3 regions of the Janthinobacterium sp. KBS0711 genome follow, and region 1 is predicted to be linked to each of the others. Evidence: predicted binding sites of a transcription regulator. Region 1 holds the regulator's gene; each other region holds the start of a gene.
What was found. The regulator sigma-54, encoded in region 1, starts transcription at its own class of promoters, with help from an activator protein. The targets are predictions, from matches to a motif close to TGGCANGNAANCTGCTTT.
Positions count from the first base shown of each region.

Region 2: the regulator sigma-54 is predicted to act here: its motif matches at 1,111-1,128, upstream of VM94_RS14535 (urease accessory protein UreD).
Region 3: the regulator sigma-54 is predicted to act here: its motif matches at 2,033-2,050, upstream of VM94_RS02190 (EDSAP-1 family PEP-CTERM protein).

Region 1 is NZ_LBCO01000002.1:89,968-100,213, forward strand. Features, by position in the region: gene VM94_RS00455 (GGDEF domain-containing protein) at 1-1,005, shown strand, start outside; gene VM94_RS00460 (monovalent cation:proton antiporter family protein) at 1,006-2,985, opposite strand; gene VM94_RS00465 (KpsF/GutQ family sugar-phosphate isomerase) at 3,094-4,104, shown strand; gene VM94_RS00470 (KdsC family phosphatase) at 4,104-4,637, shown strand; gene lptC (LPS export ABC transporter periplasmic protein LptC) at 4,680-5,291, shown strand; gene lptA (lipopolysaccharide transport periplasmic protein LptA) at 5,317-5,898, shown strand; gene lptB (LPS export ABC transporter ATP-binding protein) at 5,898-6,653, shown strand; gene VM94_RS00490 (RNA polymerase factor sigma-54) at 6,658-8,136, shown strand; gene hpf (ribosome hibernation-promoting factor, HPF/YfiA family) at 8,206-8,568, shown strand; gene VM94_RS00500 (enoyl-CoA hydratase/isomerase family protein) at 8,704-9,789, shown strand; gene rapZ (RNase adapter RapZ) at 9,790-10,246, opposite strand, start outside.
Region 2 is NZ_LBCO01000024.1:429,786-440,031, forward strand. Features, by position in the region: gene VM94_RS14530 (two-component system response regulator) at 1-1,021, shown strand, start outside; gene VM94_RS14535 (urease accessory protein UreD) at 1,159-2,025, shown strand; gene VM94_RS14540 (urease subunit gamma) at 2,051-2,353, shown strand; gene VM94_RS14545 (urease subunit beta) at 2,377-2,706, shown strand; gene ureC (urease subunit alpha) at 2,708-4,408, shown strand; gene ureE (urease accessory protein UreE) at 4,422-4,946, shown strand; gene VM94_RS14560 (urease accessory protein UreF) at 4,946-5,626, shown strand; gene ureG (urease accessory protein UreG) at 5,649-6,287, shown strand; gene VM94_RS14570 (HupE/UreJ family protein) at 6,299-6,844, shown strand; gene VM94_RS14575 (1-acyl-sn-glycerol-3-phosphate acyltransferase) at 6,841-7,452, opposite strand; gene VM94_RS14580 (hypothetical protein) at 7,703-7,924, shown strand; gene VM94_RS14585 (alkene reductase) at 8,033-9,097, opposite strand; gene VM94_RS14590 (ArsR/SmtB family transcription factor) at 9,154-9,450, opposite strand; gene VM94_RS14595 (helix-turn-helix transcriptional regulator) at 9,592-10,246, opposite strand, start outside.
Region 3 is NZ_LBCO01000004.1:351,486-361,731, reverse strand. Features, by position in the region: gene VM94_RS02210 (dodecin) at 1-24, shown strand, start outside; gene VM94_RS02205 (hypothetical protein) at 48-359, opposite strand; gene VM94_RS02200 (hypothetical protein) at 519-893, shown strand; gene VM94_RS02195 (SDR family oxidoreductase) at 916-1,914, shown strand; gene VM94_RS02190 (EDSAP-1 family PEP-CTERM protein) at 2,138-3,130, shown strand; gene VM94_RS02185 (tetratricopeptide repeat protein) at 3,196-4,275, opposite strand; gene VM94_RS02180 (type II secretion system F family protein) at 4,287-5,225, opposite strand; gene VM94_RS02175 (type II secretion system F family protein) at 5,239-6,216, opposite strand; gene VM94_RS02170 (CpaF family protein) at 6,228-7,574, opposite strand; gene VM94_RS02165 (AAA family ATPase) at 7,625-8,794, opposite strand; gene VM94_RS02160 (TadE/TadG family type IV pilus assembly protein) at 8,848-9,453, opposite strand; gene VM94_RS02155 (TadE/TadG family type IV pilus assembly protein) at 9,443-9,913, opposite strand; gene VM94_RS02150 (pilus assembly protein TadG-related protein) at 9,910-10,246, opposite strand, start outside.

The DNA.
Region 1 (10,246 bases):
GCGTCCACGTTTCCCGAACTGATCGGCACCATCTTCCGCACCTTGCCCGTGATTTCCGACCTTGATGGCGTCACCTTGAGCCTGCTCGACGAGGATGACGATATCGTGCTGGTGATGGAAAAGCTGGGCGTCGATTTCAGCGCCTTCCCCCAGTTGCTGTTCGTGCACACCGTGGCGGAGCTGGGTTTTGCCGCACCAAAGCCCGTGGCCGAGGGCGAGGCGGCCTTGCCGCCGATGCCGCTGCTCGGTGCCTTCGATGCGGCCGTGCATGGCCCCCGTTTTCCGCAGATCGACGCGCTGCGCAGCGTGGCGCTGGTGCCCTTGCTGCGCAACAAGCGCCTGATTGGCAGCCTGAACCTGGCCAGCAGCGACGTGACGCGTTTTACGCCCGCGCTGGGCACGGATTTCATCAAGCACATGGCCTCCATCATCGCCATTTGCCTGGAAAACGTGATCAGCAATGAAATGCTCAAATACATCGGTTTGACCGATTCCCTGACGGGGGTCTACAACCGCCGCTATATCGACCGCCGCCTGCTGGAAGAAATCGCGCGCGCGCGGCGCCAGAATTATTGCATCTCATGCATGTATATCGACATCGACCATTTTAAATTGGTCAATGACACGCATGGTCACCAGGGCGGCGATGAAGTGCTGCGCGAAGTGGCCACGCGCATCCGCACGGAATTGCGCCGCTCCGATGCACTGGGCCGTTTCGGCGGCGAGGAATTCGTCGTGTTGCTGATCGACGCCAACCTCGACAGCGCGACCTTCGTTGCCGAACGCATCCGCGCCAGCATCGCCGGAACCATGTTCGACTTGCCGGGCAGCGCGCAGGCGTGGGTCAGCGTGTCGATCGGCGTGGCCAGCCTGGAAGCGGACGCGGCGCTGCTGCCGATCGAGACGGTGGCGCAGCAACTGGTGGCGCACGCCGACCAGGCCCTGTACCAGGCCAAGGCCGATGGCCGCAACAAGGTTGTCAGCTGGCAGGCGCAGCCCGGTTAATTATTTCAATAGTAAAGTTTCGGCCTTGGCCACGGCGTCGGCCGTGCCGCGCAGCACCACCACGTCGCCGCTGGCCAGTTGCGTCTCGGGCGTGACGTCGAGGCGGCCGCGGCCGCGGCGGATGGCCGTCACAAAGGCGCCGCAGCCAGCCACGTCGATCGCACTCAGGGGCAAGTCCACGCAATGCGCGCCGTCGCTGACGGTGACCGTATGCAAGCGTTCCAGTTCGGCATCGTCGCCCGCATCGCTGGTGCCATGGAAATAACCGCGCAAGGAGGCATAGCGCTCCTCGCGCGCCGCTTGCACCCGGTGCACGACGCGGCGCAGGGGCACGCCCATCATGATCAGCGCGTGCGAAGCGAGCATCAGGCTGCCTTCCATCAATTCCGGCACCACTTCGGCCGCGCCCGCCTTCTTCAACTGGTCGAGGTCGGTATCGTCGTGGCTGCGCACGATGACGGGCAAGGTCGGTGCCATTTCATTAAGCAGATGCAATAACTTCAGTGCCGACGGCGTGTTGGCGTACGTGATCACGACGGCGCTGGCCCGGTAGATGCCGGCCGCCACCAGGCTTTCGCGCCGGCCCGCGTCGCCATACGAGACGTGGGCGCCGGCCAGCTGCGCCTCCTGCACCCGTTCCGGGTCCAGGTCCAGCGCGTGGTATTCGATCTTTTCTTCCGCCAGCAGGGTAGCCAGGCTTTGCCCGCTGCGACCGAAGCCGGCGATCAGCACGTGTTTCTGCGACGCCATGGTACGCGTGGCGATCTTCGTCAGCGCCAACGATTGCATCATCCAGTCGTTGGCCGCCAGTTTCATGACGATGGCGTCGGACTTGGCGATGAGGAAGGGCGCCACCAGCATCGACAGCACCATCGAGGCCAGCACCACCTGCACGACGAACGGGTCCATCAGCTTGATGCCGCCAGCCAGGTTCAGCAGCACAAAGCCGAACTCGCCCGCCTGGGCCAGTCCCAGCCCCGTGCGCAAGGCCACGCCGTTGCTGGAGCCGAACAGCCGTGCCAGGCCCGCGATCAGGGCAAATTTCAGCAGCACGGGGCCGCACAGCAAGAGCAGCACCAGCCACCAGTTCTCAAACACGACGCGGATATTGAGCAGCATGCCGACGGTGATGAAGAACAGGCCCAGCAGCACGTCGCGGAAGGGCTTGATATCCTCTTCCACCTGGTGCTTGAATTCCGTCTCGGAAATGAGCATCCCGGCAACAAAAGCGCCCAGGGCCAGCGACAGCCCGGCCCGCTCCGTGATCCACGCCGCGCCTAGGGTAATCAGGAGCAGGTTGAGCATGAACAATTCTTGCGAACGGCGCTTGGCGACGATGGTCAGCCAGCCGCGCACCATCTTCTGGCCGATGAACAAGAGCAAAATGAGTACCACCAAGGCCTTGCCGCCGGCCCAGGCCAGGGTTTCGGCCAAGTTGTCCGAATCGCGCGTGAGGGCGGGAATGAGGATCAGCAGGGGCACGACGGCCAAGTCCTGGAACAGCAAAATGCCGATGATCTTGCGCCCGTGTTCGCTTTCGAGTTCCAGCCGCTCAGTGAGCATTTTCGAGACGATGGCCGTTGACGACATGGCCAGCGCGCCGCCCAGGGCGAACGCGGCTTGCCAGCTCAGGTGGATGTAGGCGGACAGGTAATGTCCGACGAGCCAGCCGAAGACGACGGTGGCGATGATGGTGGTGACCACCTGCGCCATGCCAAGGCCGAAGACGATGCGCCGCATGGCGAGGAACTTGGGCAGGGAGAATTCGAGCCCGATGGAAAACATCAGGAAGACGACGCCGAACTCGGCCAAGGTGTGGCTGGCCTCGTTTTCCGCCGCCAGGCCCAGCGCATGGGGCCCGATGACGATGCCAACGGCCAGGTAGCCCAGCATGGGCGGCAAATGCAACATTCTGAAAGCGACCACGCCCAGCACGGCGCTGCCGAGTAACATCAGGGTCAGTTCAAGCGAGGAAAACATGGGTTGCCCGGTACGGTCAATGGAAATCGTTGTTTGTTGTGACTGGCAAGTTTTTTGCTTTCCTAATTCGTTTATACTTTGGGCATGAGTGTAACCCATGAAAAAACAATGCTGAAAGCTTTTGATCGAATTGACATGCAAGCGACGACCGAGCGCGCTGTCGCGCTGGCCCGCACTACCTTGCAGATCGAGTCCGACGCCATCGTTGCGCTGCACGCGCGCCTGGCCACGGACGACAGCGTGGGCCGCGCCGTGGCGCTGTTGCTGCAATGCAAAGGAAGAGTCGTCGTCTCCGGCATCGGCAAGTCCGGCCATATCGCGCGCAAGATTGCCGCCACCCTCGCTTCCACCGGCACGCCGGCCCTGTTCGTGCATCCGGCCGAAGCGGCCCATGGCGACCTGGGCATGGTCACCTCGGACGATGCTTTTATTGCCATATCGTACTCGGGCGAGTCGTCCGAACTGATGGCCATCATGCCCGTCGTCAAGCGCATGGGCGGCGTACTGATTTCCATGACGGGCAAACCGAATTCCAGCCTGGCCCAGCTGGCCGATGTGCACCTGGATATTTCCGTTGAAAAAGAAGCCTGTCCGCTGAACCTGGCGCCGACGGCCAGCACCACCGTCACCCTGGCCCTGGGCGACGCGATTGCCGTGGCCTTGCTCGACTTGCGCGGCTTCAAGGAAGAAGATTTCGCCCGCTCGCATCCTGGCGGCGCCCTGGGCCGCCGCCTGCTCACGCACGTGCATGACGTCATGCGCAGCGGCGAACGGGTGCCGAAGGTACCCGTGCAGGCTTCCCTGCTGCAGGCGCTGGAAGAAATGACGAAGAAGGGCATGGGCATGACGGCCGTCGTCGATGCCGACAACCGCCCCGTGGGCGTGTTTACGGATGGCGACTTGCGCCGCATGTTCGAGCGCGTGCAGGATTTCACGCAAGTGGCGATCCGCGACGTCATGCATGCGCAGCCGCGCAGCATCGCGCCCGAGCGCCTGGCCGTCGATGCCGTGGCCGTGATGGAGCAGTTCCGCATCAACCAGATGCTGGTCGTCGACGCCGACGGCAAGCTGGTGGGCGCGCTGCATATCCATGATCTGACGCAAGCGAAGGTGATCTGATGGACAGCGTAGCGGACAACCTGGCGCGCGCGGCCAAGGTCAAACTGATGATCTTTGACGTCGATGGCGTGCTCACCGACGGCAGCCTGCATTTCGGCCCCGACGGCGAGATGATGAAAACGTTTAATGTGTATGATGGCCTGGGCATCAAGCTGCTGCAGGAATCGGGCGTGCAGACGGCCATCATCAGCGCGCGCCGCTCGGCCATTACGGCGCGCCGCGCGCAAGACCTGGGCATTACCCATGTGCACCAGGGCGGCCATGACAAGCTGACGCCGTTTCGCGAACTGCTGGCGCTGACGGGCTTGACGGAAGAGCAATGCGGCTATATCGGCGACGACGTCATCGATGCACCCATCCTGAAGCGCGTGGGTTTTGCCGTCAGCGTGCCGGGCGGGCGCCCGGAAGCGCAGGACCTGGCGCACCATGTGACGCAGGCCGGCGGCGGCCGCGGCGCCGTGCGCGAGATCTGCGAATTCCTGCTGCGCGCCCAGGACAACTATGCGCGCGTCATGGCGCCGTTCCTGGAGTGAGGCGCGCCTTGCCGCCAGTGATATTGGAAAGAGTGAAACCCTATGCGTAAGCCAGGAGGCGCCCATCGCTGGCGCACGATTTTTACCCTGCTGGGCGCGGTTGTTGTCGCGCTGGGCAGCTTTTGGCTGCTCGAAGTGATGAACAAGAACAGCCAGGACATCAAGGCCAGCAAGCATCTGGATGAGCCTGACTATTTCATCACCAATTTCAGCCTGGTGCGCATGGATTTGACGGGTAAGCCCAGCTATATCGTATCGGGCACCAAGCTTACGCATTATCCGGCCGACGATTCGTCCGATATCGACCAGCCTTTCGTGCGCAAGCTCACGCCCGGCATGCCGCCGTTGAACATGAACGCGGAACTGGCGCATATCGACCAGGACAATACCCGGTTGCAATTGCACCGCAAGGTCGTGATCGACCGCGTGGCCAGTCCGAAGGCGCAGAACCTGACGGTCAAGACGGAGGCGCTGACGGTGTTTCCGGACGAGGAAAGAATGGAAACGGACGTGCCTGTCGATATCCTGACGGGCACCTCGCGCCTCAATGGCATCGGCATGAAAGCCAATAACGCCACCGGCGAGGTGGAAGTGCAGAATGCGCTGCGCATGGTCCTCCCGCCAAAACCGCGCCCGGCCGCGGCGGCAAAATGACAGAATGAAACAAGGAAACCATACTATGAAGAACATCTTGCTGTTGACCGTATTTTCGCTGGCCATCATGGGCGTGGCGCATGCCGAGAAGGCCGATTCCGAGAAGGAAGCCGTCATCACGGCACGCAGCGGCCACGTCGATGACGTCAAGCAGGTGCGTACCCTGACGGGCGACGTCGTGCTGGTGAAAGGCACCCTGACCATGAAGGCGGGCCGGGCCCTGATCACGGAAGACCCGCAAGGCTACCAGTTCATCACCTTCTGGGCCGATCCCGGCAAGCTGGCCACCTTCCGCCAGAAGCGCGATGGCGCGGGCGACCTGTGGGTCGAAGGCGAAGCGGAGCGCGTGGAATACGACAACAAGACGGAAGTGGTGAAACTGTTTTCCCGGGCCAAGCTGACGCGTCTGGAAGGCACGAAAGTGACCGACGTGGCCAATGGCGCCTTCATCTCGTATGACAGCCGCAAGGAAGTATTTGCGATGGAAAACTCCAACAGCGGCACCAGCACCCCGGATGGCGGCAGCGTGCGCATGGTGATCCAGCCGAAGACCAAGGCGCCGGCGGCGGAGAAAGCGCCAGCCACGCCTGCGCCAGGAAAGAAATAATGGACAATACTCGTTGCGGCAGCACCCTGATCGTTCGCGGTCTGCAAAAAACCTATGGCAAGCGGCAAGTCGTGCATGATGTTTCGCTGCAAGTCGAATGCGGCGAAGTGGTGGGTTTGCTGGGCCCGAACGGCGCCGGCAAGACCACCTCGTTCTACATGATCGTCGGCCTGGTGCCGTCGGACGGCGGCAGCATCGATATCAGCGGCGTGGACATTTCCAGCCTGCCGATCCACCGCCGCGCGCAGATGGGCCTGTCCTATCTGCCGCAGGAAGCGTCCGTGTTCCGCAAGCTGACGGTGGAAGACAATATCCGCGCCGTGCTGGAAATCCAGACCGTCGAAGGCCGCCCCCTGAAGAAGGCCGAGATCGAGGAGCGCCTGGATAAACTGCTGGCCGACTTGCAGATTGAAAAGCTGCGCGAGAACCAGGCCCTGTCCCTGTCGGGCGGTGAGCGCCGCCGCGTGGAAATCGCCCGCGCGCTGGCCACCGATCCCCGTTTCGTGTTGCTCGACGAGCCGTTCGCCGGCGTCGATCCGATCGCCGTGATCGAGATCCAGCGCATCGTGCGCTTCTTGAAGGAGCGCAATATCGGCGTGCTGATCACCGATCATAATGTGCGCGAGACGCTGGGTATTTGCGACCGTGCCTATATCATCAACCAGGGCTCGGTGCTGGCGTCGGGACGCCCCGACGACATCATCGCGAACGAGTCGGTACGCCGGGTCTATCTGGGCGAACACTTCCGCATGTAAGCCAATGAAACAATCATTGCAGCTGCGCACTTCGCAGCACCTGGCACTGACGCCGCAGTTGCAGCAATCGATACGCCTGTTGCAATTGTCTACCCTGGAATTGCACCAGGAGCTAGAGCAACTGCTGACGGACAATCCCCTGCTCGAGCGCCTCGACGATCCGCTCGACCGCTCCTTGCGCCTGCTGTCGGACGGCGCCTTGAGTTCCACGGCCGCGCCGGCTGAAGCGCCGCCCCAGCCGCCAGGCCAGGAAGCGCCCGCGGCGCCGGCCGAAGCGGAAACCTTTGACGGCGAGGCGGGCGAGAGCCCGGCCGCGGCGGACGGCGGCGACAGCGACTGGAGCGAGGCGAGCCGGGGCAAGGCGCCCGACGATGAAGATTCCCGTCCGCAACTGGAAGCCCATCACTGCACCCTGCGCGAACACCTGATGGAACAGATGCGCGTGACGGTGCTCGAATTGCGCGACCGCGCGCTGGTCGAGCTGATCATCGACGCGCTCGACGACAATGGCTACCTGGAAGAGTCGCTCGACGACATCCTGGCGCGCCTGCCGGAAGAGCTGGAAATCGACGCCGACGAGATGCGCACGGCCTTGTCGCTGCTGCAAAGTTTCGATCCGCCCGGCGTGGGCGCGCGCAATGCGTCCGAATGCCTGGCGCTGCAGATCAAGCGCTTGCCGCACATCGCCATGGTGACGCGGCGCATGGCTCTCGTCATCGTGGAAAAGCACCTGGCCTGGTTTGCCCAGCGCGATTTCAACAAGCTGAAAAAAGCCCTCGATTGCGACGATGAAGACTTGCGCGAAGCGCAGACGGTGATTCGCCAGTGCAATCCGCATCCGGGCGCCGTGTTCGCCTCGGACGTGTCCGATTACGTGGTGCCCGACGTCGTCGTCAAGCGCGCGCGCAATGGCTGGCAAGTCACCTTGAACAACGATGTGATGCCGCGCCTGCGCGTCAACGCCATGTATGCCAACCTGCTCAAGCAGGGCAAGGGCGAGGGCGCCATGGGCGCACAGTTGCAGGAAGCCAAGTGGCTGATCAAGAATATGCGCCAGCGTTTCGACACGATCCTGCGCGTGGCACAGGCGATAGTAGAAAGACAAAAGAACTTTTTCTCGCACGGGGCCGTTGCCATGCGCCCCCTTGTGCTCCGTGAAATAGCTGATACACTGGGTTTACACGAGAGTACTATCTCGCGGGTAACAACTCAAAAGTACATGCTGACCCCGCACGGCATGTTCGAGTTGAAATATTTCTTTGGTAGCCACGTCGCCACCGAAGCGGGGGGCGAAGCGTCATCGACGGCGATACGGGCATTGATCGTGCAACTGACAGGAGCAGAAGACCCTAAAAATCCTTTATCCGACAGTAAGATTGCGGACATGCTGGGGGAACAAGGCATGGTGATTGCGCGACGTACTGTTGCCAAATACCGGGAAGCGTTGAAAATTCCGCCAGTGAGCCTGCGTAAGTGTTTGTAAGTTTTTTTCGGTTCCTCTGCGGGCCGGATAGGATGGACCGCACGAACCCGATCATCTTTAGGAGTGTGTATGAATCTCACCATCAGCGGACATCATCTCGAAGTGACACCAGCCATCCGTGAATACGTACAAACGAAGCTGGAACGCGTGAAACGTCATTTCGATCAAGTTATCGATATCGCCGTGATTCTGACCGTGGATAACCTCAAAGAGAAAGAAAAACGTCAAAAGGCCGAAGTCAACCTGCGTTTAAGTGGCAAAACCGTCTATGTGGAAAGCCTGGCACAAGACCTGTATGCCGCGATCGATGCCCTGATCGACAAGCTCGATAGGCAAGTGATGAAATACAAAACCAAAGTGCAAGGGCACGGTAAAGAGGCGATCAAGCATCTGCCAGACAACTCCGAGGAAGACGCCGTCGTCGCCGTTTAAGGCCACCCGCTTCCAGCAGTTGTGATCAACTAAGGGCGCACATCTTGCGCCCTTTTTTGCGCCCGTACCTTTTGAACGCAATGTTCCCCGCGCAGGGGCTAGAATGTTTGCACTTTCACTTCTTTCCTGCCTGCCATGAGCGACTTCGTCCAGACCTCCATCCGCAACCGCACGGGGCACATCGTGCTCGACCGCCCGAAAGCCTTGAATTCCCTGTCGCTGGAGATGGTGCGCGCCCTGAGCGCGGCCCTGCTGGCCTGGCGCGACGACCCGCAGGTGGACGCAGTGGTGATCCGTTCCAGCAGCGAAAAAGCGCTGTGCGCCGGCGGCGACATCCGTTTCTTTTACGATGCGGGCCTGGCCACGCCGCAAGGCGGCAGCGCCTTGCTGGAAGATTTCTTTACGGAAGAATACGCTTTAAATCATTTGATTCATTTCTATCCGAAACCGTATATCGCCGTGATGGATGGCGTGGTGATGGGCGGCGGCATGGGCGTGGCACAAGCAGGGCCCGGCAACCGCCTGCGCATTGTCACGGGCCGCACGCGCATGGCTATGCCGGAAGTCAATATCGGTTTGTTTCCCGACGTGGGCGGCAGTTATTTCCTGTCCCGCCTGGCAGGCCAGCTGGGCTTGTATTTGGGCTTGACGGGCTTGACGATCAGCGCGGCCGACGCCCTGTACACGGACCTGGCCGATGTCTACCTGCCCGAGGCGCAGATGGGGGCGCTGCTGGCCCTGTTCGAGTCGACGCCGGGCGAGGCCTTGCCGGTGGCCATCAAGGCCCTGGCGGCGCCGTTTCAGGCACAGGCAGGCGTTTCCTCGCTGGCGGCGGCGCGCGCGGCGCTGGACCGCCATTTCGGCGCCGGCTCCGTGGCGGCCATCATGGCCTCGCTGGCGCAGGACGACAGCGCGTTCGCCGCCAAGGCTTTGGCGGCCATGCGCCTGCGTTCGCCCTTGATGATGTCGGTAACCCTGGAGTTGCTGCAGCGGGGGGCTCACCTGGGCGTGGCCGATTGCCTGCGTCTGGAGCGCACGGTGGTGCGCCACAATTTCGAGCATGGCGAAGTGCTCGAGGGCGTGCGCGCGCTGGTGGTCGACAAGGACAATGCGCCGCGCTGGAATCCATCAACCCTGGACGAGGTCGACGCGGCCATGGTGGCGCGCTTCTTTGCGCCCGTCTGGCCGGCCCAAGCGCATCCGCTGCGCCACTTGAATTAACTAGCTACGCTCGCGGTGGCGCAGCACGACCCGTTCATTCGGGCCGAAGTATTGCGCCAGCCGTTCCGCCATGTACACGGAGCGGTGCTGGCCGCCCGTGCAACCGAGCGCCACCGTCAGGTAGCTGCGGTTGTCGGACTTGAATGACGGTAACCATTTCTCGATGAAGGTGCGGATGTCGGCCAGTAGTTCCAGTGCGCTTGGCTGCGCGTCGAGAAAGGCGATCACGGGCGCGTCGCGGCCGTCGAGCGGGCGCAGCGCCAGGTCATAATAAGGATTGGGCAAGGCCCGCACGTCGAAGACGAAATCGGCATCCAGCGGCACGCCCAGCTTGAAGGCGAACGATTCGAAGAACAGGGTCAGTGGCGCGCGTTCGGAGGCGATCATATCCTTGATCCAGGCGCGCAATTTGTTGGCGCTCAGTTCCGACGTGTCGATCACGTGGCCCAGCTGTTCG
Region 2 (10,246 bases), on a different contig from region 1:
GCTGGGGCGTACCCTGGGGCTGGCGCAAACCATCCTGGCCGGCTTGCGCGAGGAACTCAGCGTCGACGGCGAACGCCTGGCGCTGACGACCAGCATCGGCATCGCCATGTGCCCGGCCGATGGCGACAGCCTCGACGACGTGCTGCGCCATGCCGACACGGCCCTGGTGCGCGCCAAGGAAATGGGGCGCGACCATTACGCCTTCTTCACGGAGCGCATGGGCAGCGATATCCGCGCCCGCCTGGCGATGCAGCAGCAGCTGCGCGGCGCCATCTGCCGCGATGAATTCGAAGTGCACTACCAGCCGCAGATGTGCTTGCGCACGGGCGCCTTGCTGGGCGCGGAAGCCCTGCTGCGCTGGGATAATCCGGTGCTGGGCAAGGTGCCTCCCGGCCTGTTCATCGCGCTGGCCGAGGAATACGGCTTGATCACGGCCATCGGCGAATGGGTGCTCGAAAGCGTGTGCGCGCAAATCCGCGCCTGGCACGATGCGGGCCTGGGCAGCATCAAGGTGGCCGTCAACCTGTCCGGAAAACAGTTCGCGCAGGATCGCACGGTGCCGTTCGTCGAGGCGGCCTTGCGCAAATACGGCATCGCGCCCGCCTGCCTGGGCATCGAGATCACGGAAAGCACGGTGATGGGGGACCCGGATAAGGCCGTGGCGGCCCTGACGCGCCTGAAGGATATCGGCGTGGGCATTTCGCTCGACGACTTCGGCACCGGCTATTCCAGCCTCGGCTACCTGAAACGTTTTCCCATCGACGTGCTGAAGATCGACAAATCCTTCGTCGACGACGTCACCACCAGCAGCAGCGACGCGGCCATCGCCCGTTCCGTCATCTCGCTGGCGCACAACCTCGACATGCGCGTCATCGCCGAAGGCGTGGAAACGCGCGCACAGGTCGACTTCCTGACGGAACACGGCTGCGATGAAATGCAGGGCTATTTTTTCAGCCGCCCCCTGGCCGCGGACGCCTTCACGGCCTTGCTGCGTGAACGGCGCACCCTGGCCGTAGCGTAAGAGGTAAGCACTGCGGTGCGGCCGATGCACCATGCCGGTGCGTCCGCTGCAGCGCGGTGCGCGATTCTCACTTTTCCTTCCCCTGACGCTGGCACATATCCTGCTTAGGTAATCGCTTATTTACGCGATTGCCCCGCATGCCAGACAGTCCCCATCCAGCCACGCCTTTACCAGCCAGCGCCCACGGCGCCTGGCAGGCGCACCTGCGCCTGGGCTTTGCGCTGCACGATGGCGTCAGCCGCCTCGTCGAGCGCACGCACAGCGGCCCCCTGCGCGTGCAAAAGCCCCTGTACCCGGAAGGCGACGCCGTCTGCCACGCCATCATCATCCATCCGCCCGGCGGCGTCGTGGGCGGCGACCAGCTGGCCGTCGACGCCACGGTGGGCGAGGGCGCGCACGCCTTGCTCACGTCGCCGGGCGCCGCCAAGTGGTACCGCGCCAACGGCCACGTCTCGGGCCAGCACATCGTGCTGCGCGCCGGTAGCGGCGCGGCCATCGAGTGGCTGCCGCAGGAAAGCATTTTCTTCGACCAGGCGTGCGTGCGCCTGCGCCACGAAGTGGAACTGGCGCCGGACGCCAGCTACATCGGCTGCGACATCGTCTGCCTGGGCCGCAGCGCCTCGGGCGAAGTTTTCAACACGGGCAGCATCAGCCAGCAGGTGCAGATCCGCCGCGGCGGCAAGCTGCTGTGGTGGGAGCAGGGCGTGCTAGCGGCCGGCGGCGCACTGATGGCCAGCCCGCTGGGATTGGGGGGCCACACCGTGTGCGCCACCCTGATCGCCGTCGGCACACAAGTTACGCCTGCCGTGCTGGCTGCCGTGCGCGAGATCGGCGTGCCGGCCGGCGCCGCGTTTGGCGCCACGCACATGAAATCGCTGGTGGTGGTGCGCCTGCTGTGCGGCGACAGCGAGGCGGCGCGCCGCATCATGCTGACCGCCTGGCAGCTGCTGCGCCCCGCCATGCTGGGGCGCGACGCCGTCGTGCCCCGCATCTGGAACACTTAATCAGGAAAGAAGCGCAAGGAAAACCATGGACCTGACTCCCCGAGAAAAAGACAAGCTGCTCATTTTTACGGCCGCGCTGCTGGCCGAACGGCGCCTGGCGCGCGGTTTGAAATTGAATTATCCGGAAGCGGTGGCCCTGATCAGCGCCGCCATCATGGAAGGCGCGCGTGATGGAAAGTCGGTGGCGCAGCTGATGTCGGACGGTACCAAGATCCTCTCGCGCGCCGACGTCATGGACGGCATCGCCGAGATGATCCCCGACATCCAGGTGGAAGCGACCTTCCCCGATGGCAGCAAGCTGGTGACCGTGCACCACCCGATACCGTAGTTTTTTTTGAGAAGGAGTCCGTCATGACCCCAGGCGAATACCAATTGGAAGAAGGCGAAATCAGCTTGAATGCCGGGCGCGCCACGGCCACCGTGGTGGTGGCCAACCGGGGCGACCGGCCGATCCAGGTCGGCTCGCACTTCCACTTTTTTGAAGTCAACCCGGCATTGGCGTTCGAGCGCTGGCGCGCCTACGGCATGCGCCTGAACATCACGGCCGGCACCGCCGTGCGCTTCGAACCGGGCCAGCAGCGCACCGTGGAACTGGTGGCGCTGGCGGGCGAGCGCAAGGTGTACGGCTTCAATGGCGAAGTGATGGGCGAACTGCAAGACACTCCACCGGGAAAGGATTGAGATGGCCAGTATTCCCCGCAGCGCGTATGCCGAAATGTTCGGCCCCACCAAGGGCGACCGTATCCGCCTGGCCGACACGGAATTGTTCATCGAGATCGAGCATGACTATGCGATCTACGGCGAAGAGGTGAAATTCGGCGGCGGCAAGGTGATCCGCGACGGCATGGGCCAGTCGCAGCGCTGCGCGGCCGAGGTGATGGATACCGTCATCACGAATGCCGTCATCCTCGACCACTGGGGCATCGTGAAGGCCGATATCGGCTTGAAAAATGGCCTGATCTTCGGCATCGGCAAGGCGGGCAACCCCGACATCCAGCCCGGCGTGACCTTGCCCATCGGCGGCGCCACCGAGATCATCGCCGGCGAAGGCATGATCGTCACGGCCGGCGGCGTCGACACGCATATCCACTTCATTTGCCCGCAGCAGATCGAGGAAGCCTTGATGAGCGGCGTGACCACCATGCTGGGCGGCGGCACGGGACCTGCCGTCGGTACGGCCGCCACCACCTGCACGCCGGGGCCGTGGCATTTGCACGCGATGCTGGCGGCGGCCGATGCCTTCCCCATGAACCTGGGCTTCATGGGCAAAGGCAATGTGAGTTTGCCGCTGCCGCTGGAAGAACAGGTGCGCGCGGGCGCCATCGGCCTGAAACTGCACGAAGACTGGGGCAGCACGCCGGCCGCCATCGACAATTGCCTGTCCGTTGCGGACCGTATGGATATCCAGGTGGCGCTGCACAGCGATACCCTCAACGAGGGCGGCTTCCTCGAGCACACGCTGGCCGCCTTCAAGGACCGCACCATCCACACGTTCCACACGGAAGGGGCGGGCGGCGGCCATGCGCCCGACATCATCGCCGCCGTGGGGCAATCCAACGTGCTGCCCTCGTCGACCAACCCGACGCGCCCATTTACCGTCAACACGCTCGACGAGCACCTGGACATGCTGATGGTGTGCCACCACCTGGACCCGGCCATTGCCGAAGACGTGGCCTTTGCCGAGTCGCGCATCCGCCGCGAAACCATCGCCGCTGAAGACATCCTGCACGATATCGGCGCCATCTCGATGATGTCGTCCGACTCACAAGCGATGGGCCGCGTGGGCGAAGTGATCATGCGCACCTGGCAGACGGCGCACAAGATGAAGGTGCAGCGGGGCGCGCTGGCGCCCGACACTGCCCGCAGCGACAACTTCCGCGCCAAGCGCTACATCGCCAAGTACACGATCAACCCGGCCATCACGCACGGGATTTCGCACGTGGTGGGCTCCATCGAGGCGGGCAAGATCGCCGATATCGTGTTGTGGAAACCGGCCTTTTTCGGCGTCAAGCCGTCGATGATTTTAAAAGGCGGCATGATCGCGGCCGCGCAGATGGGCGACCCGAACGCGTCGATCCCCACGCCGCAGCCCGTGCACTACCGCATGATGTTCGGCGCCTTTGGCGGCGGCCTGAAAAAGTCGTTTACGTTTGTCTCGCAGGCGGCCTACGACCTCGATATCGGGCACCAGCTGAAACTGAGCAAATCCGTCATCGCCGTGAAGAATATGCGCGGCTTGCGCAAGCACGACATGATCCACAACAGCGCCACGCCGCACATGGAGGTGGACCCGGAAACCTACGCCGTGCGCGCCGACGGCCAGCTGCTCGTGTGCGAGGCGGCCGCCGTGCTGCCGATGGCGCAGCGCTATTTTCTATTTTAAGCAGGAGACAAGCATGCTGACTTTGCATACCAAATTAGGTCCCGACGATGAGCGGGCACCCACCGCGCAACTGGTTCTGCCCTACGACCAGCGCGAAAAATGCCGGCTGCGCGCCGTGCTGTCGAATGGCGACGACGTGGCCGTGTTCACCGTGCGCGGCACGGTGCTGCGCGACGGCGAGCGCATGACGGGACCGGAAGGGCAGGTGGTGCAGATCGTCGCCGCGCGCGAACCGACCTATCTGGTGCGGTGCGCCGATGCCCATACCTTGCTGCGCTGCGCTTTTCACCTGGGCAACCGCCACACGCAGGCGCAGGTGGGCGATGGTTTTCTGCGCATCCGCAAGGACGTCGTGCTGAAGGAGATGCTCGAAGGATTGCAGGCGACGGTGACGGAAGAAAGCGCGCCGTTCGAGCCGGAGGCGGGCGCGTATGGCGGCGGCCATGGTCATCACGACGGCCACGGCCAGCACTTGCTGGCGCCCGTGCCGCTGCGGCAGAAGATTCACCGTCCCGGCGATGTGCCAGGCGTTGCGTGATGCAGGCCGCGGCCCTGCTGCATTTGCTGCAGTTCGCCAGCCCGGCCTTGCCGATCGGCGCCTACAGCTATTCGCAGGGGCTGGAAGCGGCGCTCGAATCTGGCCTGGTGCACGACGCGGCCACGGCGCGCGCGTGGATCGCCGAGCATCTGGCGCAGGTGGTGGCGCGCTGGGAAGCGCCCCTGTGCTGGCGGCTGATGCAGGCGTTTGAAGCGCAGGATTTGCGCGCCGTGCAGCGCTGGAGCGAGCGTTTCATCGCGTCGCGCGACACGGCGGAATTTCGTGCCGAGACCATCCAGATGGGCTATTCCTTGACCAAATTGCTGGCCGAGTTGGGCGTGGCCGACGGCGTGCTGATCGACATGCTGCAGGGACAGGCGGAAGTGGCCCTGCCGACGGCCTATGCCTGCGCCGTGGCGGCGCTGGCCATTCCCCGCGAAGAGGCGCTGCTGGCCATGCTGTTCGCCTGGGCGGAAAACCAGGTGCTGGTGTGTGTGAAATCCGTGCCGCTGGGACAGGTGGCGGGCCAGCGTTTGCTGCTGTCGTTGCGGCCCGATCTGGAAGCGGCGGCGCTGACGGCGCAAAATTTACAAGACGACGAGATGGGCAACTGGGCGCCCGGCCTGTCGCTGCTGTCGATGCGCCACGAAGTGCAGTACAGCCGCCTGTACCGTTCCTGAACCATTTTATGAGAGAGTAAACATGACTTCGATCACCTCCAATCCGCTGCGCGTGGGCATCGGCGGGCCCGTCGGCTCGGGCAAGACGGCCCTGTGCGAAATGCTGTGCAAGGGCATGCGCGAGCGCTACGACATGGCCGTCATCACGAATGACATCTATACGAAGGAAGACATGGAAATCCTGCTGCGCGCGGACGCCTTGCCGGCCGAGCGCCTGATGGGCGTGGAAACGGGCGGCTGCCCGCACACGGCCATCCGCGAAGACGCATCGATCAATCTGGAAGCGATCGCGCGCATGCAGGCAGATTTTCCCAACCTTGATTTGATCCTCGTCGAATCGGGCGGAGACAATCTGGCCGCCACTTTCAGTCCGGAATTGTCGGACCTGACGATTTACGTGATCGACGTGGCCGGCGGCGAAAAAATCCCGCGCAAGGGCGGGCCCGGCATCACCCGTTCCGATTTGCTGATCATCAACAAGACGGACCTGGCGCCGTACGTGGGCGCCAACCTGGACATCATGGCGCAGGATGCCAAGCGCATGCGCGGCGAGCGCCCCTTCGTATTTACCAACTTGCGCAGCGGCGATGGCGTGCAGGTGGTCATCGATTTTATCCGCGAGCAAGGTTTGCTCGATCAACCAGGCAAGGAGCTGCAATGACTGCAAGACTGATGAGAAAAACAGCCGCCGTGGCGGCCCTGTGCCTGCTGGCCATGCCCGCCATGGCCCACCCCGGCCACGGCGAAAGCGTGGGCTTCCTGGCCGGTTTCGCCCATCCGTTCACGGGCATCGACCATTTGCTGGCCATGCTGGGCGTGGGCATCTGGGGCGGCCAGCAGCGCCGCGGCCTGGCGCAGCCCACCACGTTTCTCGGCATGATGCTGCTCGGCGCCCTGGCCGGCATGGCGGGCTTGACGATGCCCGGGCTGGAAACGGGCATCGCCGCCACGGTGGCGCTCGTAGGGCTGGCCATCGCACTGGCGCTGGCCTTGCCGAACTGGCTCGGCATGGGATTGGTGGGTCTGTTCGCCTTGGCGCATGGCAATGCCCACGGCCAGGAATTGCCGGCAGCCTCGGCCGCCTGCGGCTTCATGCTGGCCTCGGCTGTCCTGCTGGGTGCGGGGCGTTTCACCGGCCAGGTGCTGGCCGAGCGCATGCTGCGTGTGGCCGGCGTGGCCTTGACGGCCGCCGGCGTGGTGTTGATGGGAGTTGCTTAGGCGCCGGGACGGCGTTCCGACAGCACGATGGGCGCCGCTTTTTCAGGATGCAAGCCCTGGTGGCCCGCATACACGGCGGCAATCGCCGCCATGTCGGCGTCCTTGTCGCCCGTCAAATACAAATGGTCGACGACACCCAGCACCTTGTTCGGGTAGTCGATGTAGACCAGCAGCAAGGGCACCTTGGCTGCGACGGCCAGGTGATAAAAGCCGCTTTTCCAGTTCGGGCGGTAGCTGCGCGTCGCTTCCGGCGTGATGGCCAGCCAGTACCAGTCGGCGGCCAGCATGCGTTCGGCCTGGCGCTGTATCGTGCCGCTGGTGGTGCTGCGGTCGACGGGTTCGCCGCCCAGGTAGCGCAGCACCTTGCCCATCGGACCGCGGAACAGCGAATCCTTGGCCAGCCAGCGGAAGGGCAGCGACAATGCCCATTTGCCGAACAGGCCGACGATGAAATCCCAGTTGGACGTGTGCGGGTAGACGACGGCGATGCCGCGCGGCCCCGGCAAGGGGCGAAAGCGCATGCGCCAGCCAAACAGGTGCAGCACGCGCAGCGCGCAGCGCTGGTGCCAGGTCGGCAAGTCGCCCGCTTGTACAAATAAATCGTCCATTGATACCCTTCAGTGACACTGTTCTTAATGGGATGGCGCTGGTGGCCATTTTCCTTGAAGCAAAAATTCTGCGCAGGCATTCTATACGGGGCTGGCGGTGGCGACAAGCAGCCGAGGCCGCTATTCATGCGGTGCCGCGGCCGTTGCTGCCCCTATTTTAACGATGCTTTGCCACGGTGTCGGGCACTAAATGCGCACAATGTGGTCAAAACTTGATGCAAGGTTGATCCACCCGATAGGGAGCCATGGCATGAAAAACAATATCGATGATGGACATGGGCAGCAAATCCGAACGGACAAAGTGATGGCCGAGCTCGTCGAGCGGGGCGTGGCGTTTCATCATGCGCTGGGGCGAACGGTGGCGACGGCCTACCTGCGCGAGCACGCGGTGCCGGCCGAGGTGATACGCCGCGTCTTCAGCAGCGTGCAGGCGCGCCGTCCGGCCCGGCCGGCACGGCGCCGATGGCGCTGAAGGGCAGAAAAAACGGCGGGCGCCGCGACCGTCACGCAATCCGTTGCGTTGGTATCGTTGCGCCCGCCGCCAGGGGGAGGAGCAGCTCATTGCTGCTCAGGGTGCCGTTCAGCCGTGGGCCGCCAGCGCCGGATAGTCCGTGTAGCCGGCCGCGTCCGGTGCGTACAGGGTGGCCGGGTTCAGCGGGTTCAGTGGCGCGTCGCTGTGCAGGCGGATGGGCAGGTCGGGGTTGGCGATGAACCACAGGCCAAAGGCCACGGCATCGGCTTCACCCTTGGCCAGCAGGGCTTCGGCCGCCGCCTTGTCCATTTTCTCGTTGGCGATGTACACGCCGCCGAATTCCAGCTTCAGGTACGGGCCCAGACGGTCGTCGCCCAGCGCTTCGCGCGCGCAGATAAAGGCGATGCCGCGCTTGCCCAGTTCGCGCGCCACATAACCGAAGGTGGCGCGCGGGTCGGAATCGCCCATGTCGTGCGCATCGCGGCGCGGCGCCAGGTGCATGCCGACCTTGTCCGCGCCCCATACTTCGATACATGCGTCCGTCACTTCCAGCATCAATCGGGCGCGGTTTTCAATCGAGCCGCCGTAGTTGTCGGTGCGTAAGTTGGTGCTGTCTTGCAGGAACTGGTCGAGCAGATAGCCATTGGCGCCGTGGATTTCCACGCCGTCGAAGCCCGCTTTTTTCGCATTTTCCGCGCCCAGGCGGTAGGCTGCCACGATGCCGGGAATCTCTTCCGTATCGAGCGCGCGCGGCGTGACGAATTCCTGTTGCGGGCGCACCAGGCTCACGTGGCCGGCCGGCTTGACGGCGCTGGGCGCCACGGGCAGGTCGCCGTCGAGGAAGAGCGGTGCGGAAATGCGGCCCACGTGCCACAGCTGCAGCACGATCAAGCCGCCCGCGTCATGCACGGCCTTGGTGATGTGTTTCCAGCCTTCCACCTGTTCCTCGGACCAGATGCCTGGCGTGTCGGCGTAGCCTACGCCCTGCGGCGTGACGGCCGTCGCTTCCGAGATGATCATGCCGGCCGAAGCGCGCTGCGTGTAGTACTCGGCCATCAGGGCGTTGGGCACGCGGCCCGGATTGCCGGCGCGCGAACGCGTCAGCGGCGCCATGATGATGCGGTTTTTCAGTTGCAGGCTGCCAATGGTGATGGGGTCGAATAAGGTTGCCATGGTGGTTGTCTTTCCTGTCGAGAGTGCCGCGTGCGGCGATGTGGATGGGGTTGCTGTTACAAACCTTGCTGCATGTGATCGAGAAAGGCCTGGATGGTGGCTTCATTGCGGCTGAAGAAACTCCATTGGCCCACTTTTTTGGTGGAAATCAGGCCCGCCTTCTGCAAGCTGGCCAGGTGCGCCGACACCGTCGATTGCGACAGGTTCAGGCGGCGGTCGATCAGTCCGGCGCACACGCCCAGGTGCAGCGGGTGATCCTGTTCACAGAAATGCTGCTCCGGTTCCTTGAGCCATTGCAAAATCTGCCGGCGCACTGGATTGGCCAGCGCCTTGTGGATGGCGTCGATATCCATATTGTTTCTCCTGAATATACAATTCGCTTTCCAGCGATGTATATATCGTGATTGTTCAATTCTAATATCGCTGTTTTACGATATGGCTATCTTACGATATAAATGAAAAGCGTGCTGGCGCCCTCTTCGTTCTGGCAGGGTTCAGGCGGGAAGGGGATTGCGCTGCAGCACGGCAGGACCTGTCAGCACGATGCGCACCAGGTCGACCTGGCGCTGGGCGCCGGCCTTGGCGGTGGCGCTCTTGATCTGCGTGCGCGCCGTGTGAATGGAGATGCGCTGGCGCTCGGCGTATTCCTGCAAGGAATAGCCATTGACGAGCGCTTCCGTCAGGCGCGCCTCGGCCACTGTCATGCCATAGAAATTGCGCAGGGTGGCCGCCAGGGAGGTGATCAAGTCGCTGCTATCGCTGAGGAAAACGGCGATGGCACTGGCCGAACCGAACGGGCTGTGCCAGGAGGGCAGGGGCGTGACGCGCAGACGCAGCTGTTCGCCCGTCAGTCCGTTCAGATTGAGCACGCCGCCGGGGCCGCCTGCCGCCGTCGTGCCCGTTTGCGCGGCCTCATGCAGCATGCGCCGCAGCGCGCCGTTGTCCGCTTCGCGCGGGCAATACAGGGGTGCGCCTTCGCGCAGTTGCAGCAGCCGTGCCGAAGCCGTCATGGCCAGCGCCCGCTCATTGGCGTACAGCAATTGCGACGTGGCGTCGAGCAACAGCACGCCAAACGGCAGCAATTCCAGCACCTGGGTGGAACTCTGGGACAGCACTTCCAGTCGGCGCAGCTTGCGTTGCAGGGCAAAC
Region 3 (10,246 bases), on a different contig from region 1:
AAGGTCGGCTTCCGGCTCGAATAAAGGGATCGAGCAAGGCGGCGCGCTCAGCGCCGCCCAGGTACTTCCCGGCTCTCCAGCCACTCCCGGCCGCCGCTGTCCAGCGCGGTCTCGATGACCTTTTCCGGCAAGCTGTAGACGGTCGCCCAGCTGGCGCGGCCGTCCTGCGTGTTGGCGGGAAAGCTGTGCGTCTCGATCGGCCAGTGGTATTTGCGTTTCAGCGCTTTCACGATGGCGGCCAGCGAGACGCGGCCTTGCAGCGGTTCGGCGCCGGACTGGTCGCGGTTCGACAGCAGCACGGCCAGGACCTGGCCGCGGCCCGTGCGTGCGCCGGGGAAAGTGGGGGGTTTGTTTGCCATGGCCTATTTTACCGGGCAACTATCGGCGAGAGGCAGTGTGCCGCACCTTTGATCTGGCGCAAACGCCGTAGCGGCTTTGCGGCCACGATGGGCGTTCCGCCAGGCTGCCGGCGCCCCTCCGGCAGCCTGGGCTTGATACAAGGGGCAAAGGAGGACATCATGCACAGCCTGAACATCCACGCCATGCAATGGCAGCCCGTTGCCGATATTTCCGCCGTTAATCCGCTGCTACCTGAGGACCTCGCCTGCTTTCGCGAACTGCGCGACGTGCTGCAGCGTTATGGCGCGCTCGACCGCTTCGGCATTTCCCTGATCCACCGCCATTTCGACATTGCCGATGACGAGGAATTGATGGAGTACACGGATGCGGAAGCACGCACCCTGACGGTAAAGCCTGTCAAGAAAAGCGACATCGACTGGCAGCACACGACGATTACCAACTGGAAACTGACAGAAGACGAGGAAGTGGCACGCATCGGCTGCGGCTGTGCGCGCAATTCCGGTGGCCACCTGGGCTATCACCGCGGTACTTGAACCCTCCCTGAAAGGTCCTGCCATGGATGATCCCAAACTCAGCAAGTCGCGCCGCAGCTTTGTCGAAGGCATGGCCGGCGGCGCGCTGGCCGCCTTGGCCGTGCCCGCGGCCGCACAACCGGCGGAGGCACCGGTGCCCGCCGGACCCAGGCCGCTGGCGCCCGGCTATCCGCGTCCGCCGTTTCCCGTCCAGCAGCAGACGTGGCCGGGCCTGGCCAGCCGCATGCAGCCCCGGCCCGACCATGGCGAAACCAGTTACAAGGGATCGGGGCGCCTGATGGGGCGCAAGGCCTTGATCACGGGCGGCGATTCCGGCATCGGACGGGCGGCGGCCATCGCCTTTGCGCGCGAAGGCGCCGACGTGGCCATCAACTACCTGCCGGCCGAAGAGCCCGATGCGCAGGAAGTGCTGCAGCTGATCCGCGCGGCAGGACGCAAGGCCGTCGCCATCCCTGGCGACATCAAAAGCGAGGCGTTTTGCCAGCGCCTGGTCAGCGAAGCGGCCCGCCAGCTGGGTGGCCTGGACATTCTGGTCAACAATGCGGGACGACAATTCTCGTGCGACTCCATCCTCGACATCAGCACGGCGCAGTTTGACGAAACCTTCAAGACGAATGTCTATGCCATGTTCTGGATCACGAAAGCGGCCGTGCCCCTGCTGCCAGCCGGCGCCAGCATCATCAATACCGCCTCCGTGAATGCTTACGATCCCGGCGAGAACATCATCGATTACGCCGCCACCAAGGGCGCGATCATGATTTTTACCAAGGGGCTGGCCAAGCAGCTGGCGAAACAGAATATCCGCGTCAATGCCGTCGCGCCCGGCCCCTTCTGGACCGCCTTGCAAGTGACGGGCGGGCAATCACCGGACAAGATTCCCACGTTCGGCCAGGATACGCCCATGGGACGTCCGGGGCAGCCAGCGGAACTGGCGGCCGTGTATGTATTGCTGGCCTCGCCGGAATCGAGTTACGCCACGGGCCAGGTGTATGGCGCCGTCGGCGGACGCGGCGGGCCCTAGCGCGCCGTGACGTCGGCGCCACCGCCACGCGCCAGGCGGCGTCGGCCTTTCTTACACTTTGCTTCCGTCGGCTCAGTCCGTTTTACGCAAGCCCTTGATTCAATATGCTTTTTTTGTATGGCACGCAAGCTGCTTATCACTGTCTACGAGATGAATCCAGGCAAGCCATTCTGGATTTTTTATCCCCCGGATTTTCCGAGACTGACTACGATAAGAGGCTGCGATGAACGTCGATCACACACGAAGCAAGACCCTGGGTTGGCTGGGTGCACTGGCGGCGGCAAGCTTGCTTGCCAGCGGCCAGGCACAGGCCGGCGCGTACGGCCTGGCCGTCAACGAATTGAACTCTTTCCGCATCACCACCAGCGCCGGTGCGCTGTCGCTGGCCGGCGCCAACCGCAATGCCAGCGACAGCGCCTTCTTCGAGGGCGGCGTGGCCGTCAATCCGCGCGCCGTCAATACGGGCCCGGCCGCCAACGCCGACGTGCTGCAAGTATGTTCGGGCGGCGGCTGCGGCGGCTTGCCGCAAAATAACTACGCACCCAGCCCCAGTTCCACCCTGGAGTTCGCACGCGGCGACGCGCATGCCTTTGGCAATATGCTCACGGCCGCCGGCTCCACCGTGCGCGCCGTTGCGGAAGCACAGCGCGACACGGTCGGCGCCGCCACGGCCACGGCAGGCGATACGCTCACCGGCTCCGTCAACCTGACCCTGTCGAGCGCCGGCTTCATCACCTTCAACTTCATGGGACGGCGCGACCTGCGCACCAGCGTGACGACGATGGGTGACAAGTCGAGCGTGTCGATCATGGATATCTTCAATATCTCGTGCAATACTTCCAGTCCCGTGGGCTGCCTGTCGAACGCGAATGCCGATGGCGTGATCTTCCAGTTCGCGCCCGATGGCGACGCCAACAATGGCAGCGACGTCAATGGCAACCATACGGTCGGCAGCCTCGATCCCTTCAGCCTGAACATGACGGCCGGCACCAACGACCCGGCCACCGGGCGCGCCTTCACGAATGGCTTTGCGATGTTTTCGCTGACGTCGAATTTCGCCCTGCCCGCCGGCAGCTACACCTTGAACTTTTCCAAGTCCACGCGCACCGACATCGTCGTCATTGAACCCTTGCAAGTACCGGAGCCGGGCACCCTGTTCCTGCTGGGCACGGGATTGGCAGCCCTGGCTTTTACGCGTCGCCGGCAGCCGAAATAATCCGCAGCATGAAAAACACGCGGCGCCCGCAAAGGCGCCGCTTTTTTTATGCCGGCAGAGATGTGTTAGCCGAGCCGCGCCAGCGCCCGGCGCGCCAGTTGCAATTGCTGCAGATAATAGCGGTGCAGCATGGCGGGGTCGCTCAGGTCGCGCCCCAGTACCAGGCGCAGCTCGCTGGCAGGGCAGTCGGCAGCCTGGATCTGCACCTGGGTACGCATCTGTGCGCCAAGCTGGCGGGCCAGCTGACGCGCCGCCTGCTCCTGCGCGGGCCGGTATTCGACGCGCGTGCGCGCCACCTGGAAGCTGGTTTCATTGGCCAGGCGCACCACCTGCACGGGCGCACCGGCCAAGCTGCGCGCCAGCGCGGCGGCCAGGCCGGGCACGCCGTTGCCATTCACAATTTCCAGGCGCGGATGCGGCGCGCCGGCTGCCGATGCAGGCGCCACAGACACCGACGCGGCAGCGGGCACGCTGCGCACGACGGCCGACGGCACGCGTCGCAGGCGGGCCATGCCATCGCTCTGCGTGATCTCCACGCGCGCCATGGCGGGCGCATCCGGCACCGGCGCGGGCACTGACACAACCTTCGGCGACGTCTCGCCGCGCAACAAGGCCATGTCGCGCCGCACATCGTGTTCCTGCAAGCTGGTCGCCTGGCGCCGCATGACGGCCGCGCGCGCGTGCTGTCCCAGCCGTTCCAGCACCTGCGCCAGGTGCCGCCAGGCCAGCGCATTGAGCGGGTCGAGCAGGCAGGCCTGTTCCAGCGCAGTCAACGCTTGCGCATCGCGTCCGCTTAAATAATAGGCATGACCGAGATTGCTGAACAGATAGGCCTGCCGCGGCTGCGGCGTGCCCGCCTCCTGCGTCAAGGCCAGCCAATGGGCGATCGCCGCGCCATGTTCGCCCCGCTGCGCATGCAGCACGGCCAGGCCGTTGCGCGCATTCATGTGGAGCGGCGCCGCGCGCAAGGCTTGCTCATACGCAGCTTGCGCGGCGGGCAGGTCGCCCGCGTCAAAATGCTGGCGCCCCGCGGCATAGGCCGCATCGGCATCGGCAAAGGGCGGCGCGTGCGCCGTGTGGCTGGCGCAGGCGCCCAGGCCCAGACAGGCGCAGGCGGCGGCCAGGCGGGATATCGTCAAGCGCATGGTGACTCCTTTCAGCGGCTGGCCATGGCCGGCACCAGCACGCGATAGACTTCGATCACGGCCGGCCCCATGAGCACCAGCATCAGGGTGGGAAAGACGCAAAAGATCAGCGGGAACAGCAGTTTCAGGGCGATCTTCGCTGCCGCCTCCTCGGCCAGCAGGCTGCGCTTGCCGCGCAGGTTTTCCGAATGCACGCGCAGCGAATCGCCCATGCTCGTGCCGAAGCGTTCCGATTGAATCAGCATGGCGACCAAGGTGTCGACGTCTTCCACGCCGCTGCGCAGGGCCAGGTTACGCAGCGCCTTTTCCTTGGAAAAGCCGGCGCGCATTTCCATCAACACCAGCTGCAATTCCTGCGCCAGCACCATGCTCTTGATATGGATTTCGCCCGACACCTTCACCAGCGCACGCTCCAGGCTCAGGCCCGCTTCCACGCACACGGTCAGCAAGTCGAGTGCGTCGGGGATGTTTTCAAAGATGTCGCGCTGGCGCCGCTTGGCCGTGCTGGCCAGCACCAGGTTCGGCAGGTAATAGCCGATGGTGGCGCTGACGCACAGCAGCAACAGCAGCACGCTGCGCAGCTGCGCCGCCATGGCGCTGGCCGCATACAATCCCAGCACGGTGGGAAACAGCAGGGCCAGCACGCTTTTTGCCGCAAAATATAAAGCCGGCGCGCTGGCCTGGCGCCAGCCCGCGTTCATGAAGCGCGTGCGCAGCGGCGAGCGCTCCCACCCTTCTTCCGGCAGCGACAGCTTGCTGAACGGCTGCGCCACGCGCGCCACGCGCTCCACCCAGCCGTTTTCCACCACCGCCTCGCTGGCGGCCGGCGCCGTGGCGCCAAACAGGCGCTGGCGCAGGGTACCGGGAAAGAAGATCACCCACGCCAAGAGAGCCAGCGCCACCACCACGGCAAAGACAATCACGAGAAACAGCAGTTGTGCACCGCTCATACCGCCCCCTGTTTTAGATGCGGATGCGGATCACGTTGCGCATCCAGACCACGCCCAGCGCCACCATGCCGGCCGCGTACCACAGCAGTTTGATGCCGCTGGGATCGGTCCACAGCAGGCGGATGTATTGCGGGTTGACCAGCGCCATGACGCCGATCATCACCACCGGCATCAGCCCCAGCACCCAGGCCGACATGCGCCCCTCGGCCGACAGCACGCGCACCTGCCCCAATAGCTTTAGCCGGGCGCGGATGATGCGGGCGATGCTGACCAGCACCTCGGCCAGGTTGCCGCCCGATTCACGCTGCACCAACACGGCGATGACGAGGTAGCGCAAGTCCGTCAGCGGAATGCGCGCGGCCAGGTTTTGCAGCGCCTCGTTCATCGGCACGCCGTAATTGATCTCTTCATGCGCCATCTTGAATTCGCCGCTGATCGGCTCATTGAGTTCATCGCCCACCATCTGCAGCACGTTCGAAAACGAGTGCCCGGCGCGCAGTGCGCGGGCCAGGAAATCGGCCGCTTCCGGCAGTTGCGCCTCGATCTTTTTCAGCCGCGCCGCACGCGCGCGCAGCACGCACAAGCACGGTGCGCTCACGGCGCAAGCCAGCAGCAGCACAGCGCCGGGCAAGGGCATGGAGCATGCCGCCAACAGCAGCAAGGCCGCCAGCAGCAAGGCGCCGGTGCCGCCCAGGAATTGCGCCACCGACCAGGACAAGCCCGATTGCAGCAGCAAACGATCGAGCCGCGCCGCCTGCGGCGCGCGCCGCAGCAAGCGCTCCAGGCCGGGCGAACGCGCATAGCGGCGCTGCTTGAGGATGGAGACCCGTTCGCCGCCCCCCTCGCCGCGCGCCGCCATCAGCCGCAGGCGCCGGTTGATGCGCCGCGCCGCGCTGCCGTGCGTGCCCGACCACCACAGCCAGGCGCCCTCCACCATCAGGATGCAGGCGGCGAACAGCAGCACGGCAAAGCCGTAGAAGACCAGGTCCATGATCCCTCTCCTTATTCATAAATTCGGTCGGGATCGAACACGCTGTCGGGCACGGGCGCGCCGAACATGCGCAAACGCTCCGTAAAGCGGGGTCGCACGCCCGTGGCGCAGAAGTGGCCCTGCACCTTGCCGTCGGCATCGACGCCCGTCTGCTCGAAGCGGAAGATTTCATGCATGGCGATGATGTCGCCTTCCATGCCCGTCACTTCCTGCAGGCTGACCAGCTTGCGCGCGCCGTCCGTCAGGCGCGACACTTGCATCACCACCGTCACGGCCGAACAGATCTGCTGGCGCGTGGCGCGCGGCGTCAGGTTCACATTGGCCATGCCGACCATGTTTTCCAGCCGCGCCAGCGCGTCGCGCGCCGTGTTCGAGTGGATGGTCGCCAGCGAACCTTCATGGCCCGTGTTCATCGCCTGCAGCATGTCGAGCGCCTCGGCGCCGCGCACCTCGCCCAGGATGATGCGGTCGGGCCGCATGCGCAGCGCATTGCGCACCAGCGCGCGCTGGCTCACCTCGCCCTTGCCCTCGATATTCGGCGGGCGCGTTTCCAGGCGCACCACGTGCGGCTGGCGCAGCGCCAGTTCGGCCGCATCCTCGATGGTGACGATGCGCTCGCTGCCGGGAATGAAGCCGGACAGCACGTTGAGCAGGGTCGTCTTGCCACTGCCCGTGCCGCCCGAGATCAGGATGTTGACCTTGGCCTGGCCCAGCGCCTGCAGCACCTGCACCATGGGCGGCGTCAGGCTTTTGTAGTCGAGCAGGTTGGCGATGGTGAGCGGCTGCACGGCAAAGCGCCGGATCGACAGGATCGGTCCGTCGACGGCCAGCGGCGGAATGATGGCATTCACGCGCGAACCGTCGGGCAGGCGCGCGTCGACCATCGGGCTCGATTCATCGACCCGCCGTCCCACGCGCGAGACGATCTTTTCGATGATCTTCATCAGGTGCGCATTGTCGTGGAACGTCACGTCCGTCAGCTGCAGCCGCCCGCCCCTCTCGACATACACCTTGTCGCAGGTATTGACGAGGATGTCGGACACGCTGGCATCGGCCAGCAAGGGTTCGAGCGGACCGAATCCCAGCATCTCGTGCTGGATGTCGAGCACCAGGCTATGCCGTTCGTGCTGGTTCAGCACGATGCGCTCTTCCTCGATCACGCGCTGCACCAGCAGAGCCAGCTCGTGCTTGAACTGCTCGGCCGTCAGGCGTTTCAGGCGTTCCAGATCGATACGGTCGAGTATCGTCTGGTGCATGGTTTTTTTCAGTTCCTGGTAGGCGTGCAGCGCCAGCGCGCCTTGTCCGTTCGTGGCGGGGCGCACCGTTTCATTCGCCGCCAGGCGTTCGCGTAAAGTCATCTCGGCTCCCATGATGGCCCCCGGCGGGAGCCTTGACATCTATTCCTGTCCTAGGCTTCGCTGCGGCTGAACAGGCGGTCGAACAGGCCGCGACTTTCCGTCACGCGGCGCGCCGTCACCAGTTCCACCAGTTCGGCCAGGCTGCGCGCCACGGCGCTGGTGCGCGACAGCTGCAGCAGCGGAATGCCCTGATTGACGGAATCGGTGGCGGCGATGTAATCGTTGGGCACCGTGTGCACCACTTCCGCACCCAGCGCCTGCTCCAGGTCCGCCAGGCGCAGGCGCCCGCCCTTTTCATAGCGGTTGACGATCAGGCGCAAGCGCTCGCCCGGATAGCCGAGCGAGCGGAAAATGTCGAGCAGGCGGCGCCCGTCGCGGATGTCGGGCAAGGCCAGCTGCAGCACCGGATAGATGGCGTCGGCGTTGTCGAGCGCGCGCAGCGACAGCGCATCGATCTGGCGTCCCACGTCGAGCACGATATAGTCGTAGTGCTGGCGCGCCACGGCCAGGATGCGGTCCATGTGCTCGGGCTGCATGTCGACCTTGTGCGACGGGTCGTCGGCCGCCGCCAGCACGCCGAAGTTCGGCGTCACGTGCACCAGGCACGAGGCGAGGAAGGCGCCGTCCATGCGTGCGATCTGGGCGCAGATGTCGGACAGGGTCATGGCCGGCTTCTGGTCCGATACATACAAGGTGGCGTCGCCGAACTGGCCGTGCAGGTCGATCAGCAGCACCTTGCAGCCGGCCAGGCTGGCCAGCGCGTAGGAAAAATTCGTCGACAAAAAGGTGGCGCCGCTGCCGCCCTTGCACGAGATGAAGGCGAGCACCTTGCCGTCGCGCATCTGCGTCACGCCGGCCTGGATATCGACCCTGTCCATCGCCTCGTGAAAGGCCTTGTGCACCAGCGGCAGCTGCAGCACTTCGCGCATGCCGGCGCGCATGGCGCGAATCAGCACATCCTGCTGCTGGCCGCGCGTGAGCAGCATCAGGACGGCCAGCGGATACTGGCGCGCCAGGCGCTCGAGCAGGTCGGCTTCATCGGCATCGATGCCGCTGGCGTCGACGATCACCAGTTCCGGCGCTTCCGGCAGCATGCGCTCGACGGCGTCGCGCAGGCCGCTGCGCCGTTCCAGCAGCCGCAGCACGGGCATGCGGGCCGCCCCCTGCGCGGCAATTTCATCGTGCAAGCTGGCGTCGCGGCTAATCATCAAGGCTTTCATCGCACTTCCTCGCTTCTTTCAGGTCTACACATTCGGCTGCGCCCAAGTGGCGCTCAAGGACAAAAACCGGGATTGTCCGGATAGCCCAGCGACTCGGCCACCGCCATGGTGGCGCCGCTGGGCAGGCGCACGGCGCCTGCGCCGGAGGGAAACATCGCTCCCAGCAAGGGCAGGATGGGCCGGTACGGCACGCTCTCGCAGCGCCCGCCATCTGCGGGCACGCACAGGCGCGCGCGCACGAAACGGATGCAGCTGGCGCCGTTCGGATCTTCCAGGCAATTGATGCGGTTACGCTGCGGACAACCGGGCATCACCGTCACCGGCACTGCCGCCAGCGCGGCGGCGCCGGCCAGCGACAGATAATCGATGCGCACATACGCATCGCTGATGCCGCCACCGAGCGGCAGCACGCCCGGCGCGGCGCGCAGCACGGCGTGCGTGCGCACGGCCTGCAGCGCACTTGCATTGCTGAAATCGGTGACGGCCGCGCCGCGCGCGGCACGCCGGGTGATTTCATGCACCATGTTCCATAAATACACGGCGCGCGCCACTTCCAGCAAAGCAAACAGGAACAGGAAGAACAACAGCGCCAGCATGCCGAACTCGACAGCGAAGACGCCGTCCTGACGCTGCCGCCGGGGGCGCAGGTTAATTAACATAGCGCAATGTCGCATTGGCACGCAGCGGGATCGGCGCCAGCTGCGGCAGCCACTTGCGCGTCAGCTCGGGCAAGATATCGACGGGCATGTCCACGGACACCTTGATGCGTACCTGCAGCGGCGCCGTCGGGTAGTTGCCGCAGCTATAAAAGTCATCGTTATAGATGCAATCCACGTTGACTTTGCCGCTGCTCATGCTGGGCCAGGATTCCAGCATCGCCTGCCGCACCATCTGCCGGGCAAACACGGCGCCCTGCTCCGCCGCATCGGCATTGGCCATCTGCGGCAACGGCATGGTCGCCAGGTAGCGCGCCGCATCGTGCGCACTTTTTTGCAGGGCCGTGTACGCCAGCAGCGCGCGGCCGAACAGCAATACGAAGGGCAACAGGCCCATGAAAAACAGCATGATCAGCGCCAGCTCGATGGCGGCGACACCCTGCTGGCGGCGTGGCGGCCTCATTGCAGCAGCTCCGCCGGGCCCACCAGCGTACCCTCGGCCACCAGGCCGTCAAATTCGGCGCTCAGCACGCCATTGCTGGCCGGCGCCGTCATGAAGAAACGGCCGATGCCGCGCACCTGCGCCAGCACGTCGCTGCCGGCCGGCAGCGGACAGGCCAGCAGGGGAATATGCAACAGGCGCCGCTGCGCCACGCCCGTGTTGCCGGTCGGCGCCGTCTGGTACGCGAGCGTCTGATATGGCGGCGTGGCCGGATAGCCGGACTTGGCGGCCGGCGCGGCAGGGCTGGCCGGATACAGCTTGGGCCAGTCGCTGGTGGCAAACGGCAGGTAGCCG